2 linked regions of the Xanthobacter dioxanivorans genome follow. The protein of the gene in region 1 binds, or shares a complex with, the protein of each later gene. Links are inferred from orthologs where the notes say so. Each region holds a gene or a part of one and is shown on either strand. Other genes may lie near its edges. The genes, in order: sdhC and EZH22_RS01460.

Region 1 (3,256 bases):
GCGGATCTCCATGGTGATGGAACGGGACACCACGTCGCGCGAGGCGAGGTCCTTGGCCGAGGGGGCATAGCGCTCCATGAAGCGCTCGCCCTCGGAATTGGTGAGGTAGCCGCCCTCGCCGCGGGCGCCCTCGGTGATGAGGCAGCCCGAGCCGTAGATGCCGGTGGGGTGGAACTGCACGAATTCCATGTCCTGCAGCGGCAGGCCGGCGCGCAGCACCATGCCGCCGCCGTCGCCAGTGCAGGTATGGGCCGAGGTGGCGGAGAAGTAGGCGCGGCCGTATCCGCCGGTGGCAAGCACGGTGAGGTGCGCGCGGAAGCGGTGGATGGTGCCGTCGTCGAGCTTGATGGCGATGACGCCGCGGCAGCGGCCGTCTTCATCCATGATGAGGTCGATGGCGAAGTATTCGACGAAGAATTCCGCCTGGTGCTTCAGCGCCGCGCCGTAGAGGGTATGCAGCATGGCGTGGCCGGTGCGGTCCGCCGCGGCGCAGGTGCGCTGGGCGGTGCCCTTGCCGAAATGCGTGGTCATGCCGCCGAACGGGCGCTGGTAGATCTTGCCGTCCTCGGTGCGGGAGAAGGGCACGCCCCAGTGCTCAAGCTCGTACACCGCCGCCGGCGCGTTGCGCACCAGATATTCGATGGCGTCCTGGTCACCCAGCCAGTCCGACCCCTTGACGGTGTCGTACATGTGCCATTCCCACTTGTCCTCGCCCATGTTGGCGAGGGAGGCGGCGACGCCGCCCTGGGCGGCCACCGTGTGGGAGCGGGTGGGGAACACCTTGGTAATGCAGGCGGTGCGCAGGCCCGCCTCGGAGCAGCCCACCACGGCGCGCAGTCCCGCGCCGCCGGCACCTACCACGAGCACGTCGTAGGTGTGATCCTCGATGGGGTAGGCGCCGCCGTTATAGGCGGGCGCTGCGGTCCCGTTGGTTGCGGTGTCGGCCATCTCAGCCTCCCAGGCTGATCTTGAGCACGGCGAAGGCGCCGGCGAGGGCAACGGCGATGCTGAAGAAGGTGTTGGCCACGATGAGCAGCACCTTCATGCTTTCGGTGTGGACATAGTCCTCGATCACCACCTGCATGCCGATGCGCATATGCGTGGTTACGGAGAGCAGCGTCAGCAGGATGATCACCGCCACGAAGGGATTGCCGAGGGTCGCCCGGGTCTGCGCATAGCCCTGGCCGGCCAGGCAGATGACGATCGCGATGAAGGCGATCATCAGAATCAGGTTGGCAAGGCCGGTGACCCGCTGCTTGAAGAAATGGTCGGTGCCGGAGTGGGCGGAGCCGAGGCCGCGCACGCGGCCGAGCGGGGTGCGCATCGGGGCGTGGCCGGAAGAATGCGGAGTGCTCATGTGGTCCTCCTCAGCCCTTCACCGCGAGGCCGACGACCCAGAGGATCACGGTCAGCGCCACGGAAGCGGCCAGGCTGGCCTGGGCCAGGAGCACGCGCTCCTTGGGGCCGAAGCCGTGGATGAAATCCCAGATGAAATGGCGCACGCCGCCCAGCGCATGGTGCAGCAGGGCCCAGGTGTAGCCGAACAGGACGAGGAGCCCGATGGGCGAGCCCGCCACGGAGCGGAAGGTCTCGAACGCCGAAGGGGAGGTCGCCGCCGCCAGCAGCCACCAGACCAGGATCGCCGTCCCGAAATAGAGGCCGACGCCCGTGATGCGATGCACAATGGACATCACCATCGTGAACAGCGGGCGGTAGATCTGTAGGTGGGGCGAAAGCGGGCGATGAACGCGCTGAGGGCTGTCGGCCATGGGGCCTCCTCCAAAAAATCGACCGATCAGGTATCTCAATCGTCGCCTCTTCGCAACGATTCCAAAGCACCTTGGCGGGCTTTAAATCCCGATACGCGGTCGCCGGCAATTGGATGAATGTTGCATGCGGCCGTCGCCGGCCGGAGAATTGTTGCATTGCCAACGTTCGGGGCGCAAAGGGCGGCCTGACCTGCGGGCAAAATAAAAACAGCGCCGGCGAGCCGGCGCTGTCGAAAGATGCGCGAACCGTGCGCGATCGTCAGAAGCGGTAGGTGACGCCGGTGCCGAAGATCCAGGGATTGAGGTCGGCGGTGCCGGTGATATAGGCGCCGCCGACGGTCTGCAGCGTGAAGTCGGGCTGCAGGAAGATCTTCTTCACGTCGACGTTGAAGCCCCAATGCTTGTCGATCATCCAGTCGAAGCCGGCCTGCAGGGCGAGGCCCCAGCTGTCCTTCACCTTGACCTCGGCGAAGGCGGGGTTAGTGGCCTCCTGGCTGAAGAAGGCGGTGTAGTTCACGCCGGCACCGAGGTAGGGCTTGAACGGGCCGAAATCGGTGAAGTGATACTGCAGGGTCAGGGTCGGGGGCAGCAGCCACACCTTGCCCACCTGGCCGAGGCCGGAAATGGAGCCCGCACCGTTGATATCGTGCGGCGTCACGCCGAGGATAAGCTCGGCCGCGATATTCTTGGTGAAGTAATAGGTGATGTCGAGTTCGGGCACCACGGCGTTGGAATAAGTGAGGTCCGACCCCCAGATGCCGTTCACGCTGCCGCCGTCTTCCGGCATCACGTAAAGGGCGCGCACGCGGATCTGCCAGGGGCTCTGGGCTTCTTCGACCACCGGGGCCTTGTAGACGGGCGTCGACAGATCGGCTGCAACCGCGCTGCCGGCCGTCAGAGCGGCCATGCCCGCCGCGAGAATGACACCCAGACCGAACTTCTTCATTGCCCCGCTCCCGCGAACGTTCGTAGAGAAAACCATACGTCAACACTTCGCGCCGTGGGGGCGCGGGAAGTTTGATTTATGTCAATTTCAGGTCGGTGGCGGGCGAAGTGTGGCGCCCGAGCCACAGACCTGCCGCCGCCTCGCCGCATTCCTCCGCCAAGGGTGCGGGATGCGGGGCAGGTCCGGCGCCGTCTCGAATTTCGCTTTCTGGTGAAGGACTTCCCTTCGTATGCGCGGTTCGTTCGAGGTTGTGTGGCGCCGTCCGGCGCGTGGTCTTTCGACTTTCGTCCTGCGGCAATCGCGCCCGCGGTGGTTGCGCCATGCCGTAGCGGCAATCCTGCCCGCGGTCGCGCTTTTCTGCCTTTTTTCGGCGACGCCCGCGCAAGCGGATTCGGTGCGCGACCTCCGGCTCGCCGTGAACGGGGAGAATCGCCGCTATGTGATGGTGGTGCCGGACGGCGTGACGGGGCCGGCGCCGGTGGTCGTCGCGCTGCACGGGGCGGCGCAGACGCCGGAGAGCTTTCGCGCCTATTTCGGGCTG
Region 2 (3,286 bases), 680 kb from region 1 along the record:
GGGACGGTGTCTGCAAACGCGTCGGTCACCATGTCTTCCTGCTGCCCGTCCCGATATCAGGTTCTTTCCCGAACCCTACACGCCTTTCAATGACGCCGCTGCTGCGTCAGTCTTTGTAGAGAATACTCCGTGGTGAAATACTCATCAAGGCGGTGCTCTCTCGATCATGGAGATCCGAGAGGTGTTCGCCCGGAATTTGAGGGCTGCGAGGCTCACCAAAGGCCTATCGCAGGAAGAGCTTGCCCATCGCGCCGGGATCGATCGCACATACATCAGCTCGTTGGAGCGCAGCGTCTACAACGCCAGCATTGATGTCGTGGATCGACTGGCCTGCGCCCTTGATCTCGATGCGGCCGCATTGCTGAAGCAACCCGCGGCCGACGTCCCGGGCGAGCCAGAGAATACGTTCGAGTAAAGCGCCGGGCCGCTGGCGATGGCCTGTCTCGATGTGGAGGCCCCGGCTTGATCAGCCGGGGCCTTGTGCGAGGCTCACTCGCCGCGCCGCCCGCTGGGACGGGACCAGATGAGGCTGAAGGTGTCGGCGTCCTCGTCGTCGAAGAGGTTGGCGTAGATCGGGGCGTTGAAGCTCGGGTCGTCGAGCTTGAGGCCCAGATAGTCGCGGCCCTCGCTGGAGCGCTTGGACCAGGCGGCGCCGATCTCGATCCGGCCCACCAGGACCCGGTGGCTGGGGGCGTTCTCACCGTTGGTCCGCAGGTCGGGGACGATGCGCACGCCCTTGGCCTGGACGCTGAGGGTGACGATCTCGCCGGTGAACTCGTTCGTGCCGGTCTTCTTGAAGGTTCCGATGGTGGCCATGGTAAATCTCCGTCTTCCGTTTCCGAGCCCGCACCATGCGGCCTCGATGGCGATCGGAAGGCCGGAGGCGACCGACGCCGCATCGCCTCGGGGCCCCCATCGCGCTCGCGCGATGGGGTGAGGGATTGCGACCGGAGCGAAGCGGAGGACGGCGCGAGAGGGACTTTCTTGGCTCGCGAGGAATGACGGCGCCTCGGGGTCCCCACGCGACCTGTCGCGTGGGGTGGGGTCCGGCAGGGGAAGAAAGTCATGATGCGCCGTTGCGGCAGAGGCGGTCGAGGCGCAGCCGCCCTTCGGCCAGATCCGCCCATTGGAGAGGCCGTTTGGAGCGGTCGACCGACGGATACCGAACGGGGATGATGGCGACCCGCCGCAACCTCACGGAAGACCGGCCTGATCCTCTTCGGGTTCACGTCCCCCGTTCCGGGCCGGCTCCGTGTGCTTCCGCAGCCAAGGTTACGACCGGCCAAGATCGCCCCATCATGCGCTGGTCCGTGACTGACCACGAGGCGTCGTCTCGTCTCAAGAAATCGCGATCGACCGCCGCTTGGGCCTCTGCCGCAAGCGGGGGCGCTACCGATCCACCTCCTCGGACAGCGCGAGCGGCAAAGCTCTTTCGGCTCCGGCCCTGCCGAATGACATGGAGCGTGCTCAGACCTGCGCAAGGTCCCGGCTGGACGGGCCGGCGGCCGCCATGCCCGCGACCCGCAACAGCGTCGTGATGCCGATGGCAATAGCGCCGATGATCGAGAAGACGATCTGCCACGTCTCGGACGGCATGGCGAGCTTCGCGATACCATACGTGACGTGATAGCCGGCGATGACGGCGGGCGCGACGAAGGCGAGCGCAATGGGGAGGCGCACCCACATCGGACGCACGATCACGAGCAGAACCTGGCCGATGCCGAGCGTGATGCCGCCGGCGATCAGGCCAACGACGATCGCACCGAGCCAGCCCGCGCCGGTTTGGTATGCCCAAGTGCCGGCGCTGACGGCGGCGAAGAACGGCAGCGCGAAAACGGCGAGCGTAAACAGCAGCCAGCAGAATAAGACGATGGCGGCGAGACCAAGCAGGATGCCGAGGAAAATCATGGTGGTGTCTCCGTGAGGAAAGCTCTGGCGGTTGCGCCTTCCACCACCACCACGGCGCGATCAGCAGCATAGCAAGAGAAGATGCATGCCGGAATCCCAGCAAGGGGGATATCCGGCACGTCATGCGTACATCTCCGCTATCTGGCGAAGGGATCGATTTCACGGACGATCTGCGACGCGTCACCGTCGAACTCGTCGGCTGGCACGACCGAGAGGCTGCCGTCACCGGCGCGGAAGATCACGATGACGACCATCAGGGTCTTGGCGAGGCTGAGGGCGAAGGCCTGTGCATCGGCGGAGGACATGGGGTCCGGCTCCTGCTCGAAGCGGAGGACCATCCCCCGCTGACAGGCGCCCGACGGGTCCGGCCTAGGGCCGCAATCACCGCGCAGGCGAAGCGGAGCGGCGGCACGCTATGCGTAGCCGACCCCTTGTGGGTTGATGGCGTCAGGCCCTCGGCCGGCACCTAAGGATCAGCGCAAAAAAGCGGGGGTGGATCGTCGCTCGAAGATCGGCAGGTGCCGATGTGGCCATCTCCCCGCATACGCGGGCTCAGGAGGCACCGCTTATGCTTCACACAAGATGAGACCGGTTCGTCAGTTCGGTGAAAATCGATAATGGAGCCAGCACTTTCATGAGAAACGTTCAGGGCTCGTGAAATACGATTCCGATGGTCGAGGAAGGGGCAGCGCTCACGCGCCGCCCGACCCGAACCGATAGACCGGGATGCCGAGCTTGCGGGCCTTGTCGGCGAGATTGTCCTGGATGCCCGTGCCGGGGAATATGATGACCCCGATGGGCATGACCGCGAGCATCTGGTCGTTGCGCTTGAAGGGCGCGGCCTTGGCGTGCTTCGTCCAGTCCGGCTTAAACGCGACCTGGGGCACCTTGCGCGCATCGGCCCAGCAGGCGGCGATCCGCTCGGCGCCCTTGGGCGAACCGCCGTGCAGCAGCACCATATCGGGGTGCTTGGCGTGCACTTGGTCGAGCTTGGCCCAGATGAGCTTGTGATCGGCCGTGTCACCACCGGAGAAGGCGATCTTCGGACCTGCGGGCATCAGCACCTCGGTCTCCGAGCGCCTGCGGGCGGTGAGGAAGTCGCGGCTGTCGATGAGAGCGGAAGTCAGATTGCGATGGTTCACCAGGGATCCGGTGCGTGGGCGCCAGACTGAGCCGGTGTGGCGCTCGAAGGCGTCGGCGGCTTCGTCGCGCATCAGCTCGAAGGCGTCGCGGCGCTCCACGAGGCTCTGCCCCTCGGCGATGAGGCGTTCCAGTTCCACCGAGCGCACCTCGCTGCCATCCTGCTCCTGCTGGCTGCGGCGCTGGCCCTGCTCGTTATCGTCAAGGGTGCCCGAGATCCGGCCGGCGGCCCGGTGGA

What was found.
Region 2: the proteins of sdhC (region 1) and EZH22_RS01460 are in contact, whole or in part, in a solved structure (PDB 1NEK), measured with the Escherichia coli proteins. The link is inferred for Xanthobacter dioxanivorans from one-to-one orthologs.

The regions. Positions count from the first base shown.
Region 1 is NZ_CP063362.1:977,527-980,782, reverse strand. What follows is about bases 69-3,007. They hold sdhC (succinate dehydrogenase, cytochrome b556 subunit), read right to left. Parts: upstream 1,770-3,007; coding sequence 1,368-1,769; downstream 69-1,367. Other genes in these bases: EZH22_RS04715 (OmpW/AlkL family protein), read right to left, coding at 2,029-2,715; sdhD (succinate dehydrogenase, hydrophobic membrane anchor protein), read right to left, coding at 950-1,357; sdhA (succinate dehydrogenase flavoprotein subunit), read right to left, coding at 69-948. In the rest of the region: more of sdhA, read right to left, coding at 1-68; EZH22_RS04710 (alpha/beta hydrolase family esterase), read left to right, coding at 3,110-3,256. UniProt on the Escherichia coli protein: Membrane-anchoring subunit of succinate dehydrogenase (SDH).
Region 2 is NZ_CP063362.1:300,015-303,300, reverse strand. What follows is about bases 189-3,157. They hold EZH22_RS01460 (hypothetical protein), read right to left. Parts: upstream 1,909-3,157; coding sequence 1,468-1,908; downstream 189-1,467. Other genes in these bases: EZH22_RS01450 (DUF2493 domain-containing protein), read right to left, coding at 2,601-3,157; EZH22_RS01455 (hypothetical protein), read right to left, coding at 2,046-2,213; EZH22_RS01465 (DUF736 domain-containing protein), read right to left, coding at 490-816; EZH22_RS01470 (helix-turn-helix domain-containing protein), read left to right, coding at 189-415. In the rest of the region: EZH22_RS01475 (DNA -binding domain-containing protein), read right to left, coding at 1-32; more of EZH22_RS01470, read left to right, coding at 167-188; more of EZH22_RS01450, read right to left, coding at 3,158-3,286. UniProt on the Escherichia coli protein: Membrane-anchoring subunit of succinate dehydrogenase (SDH).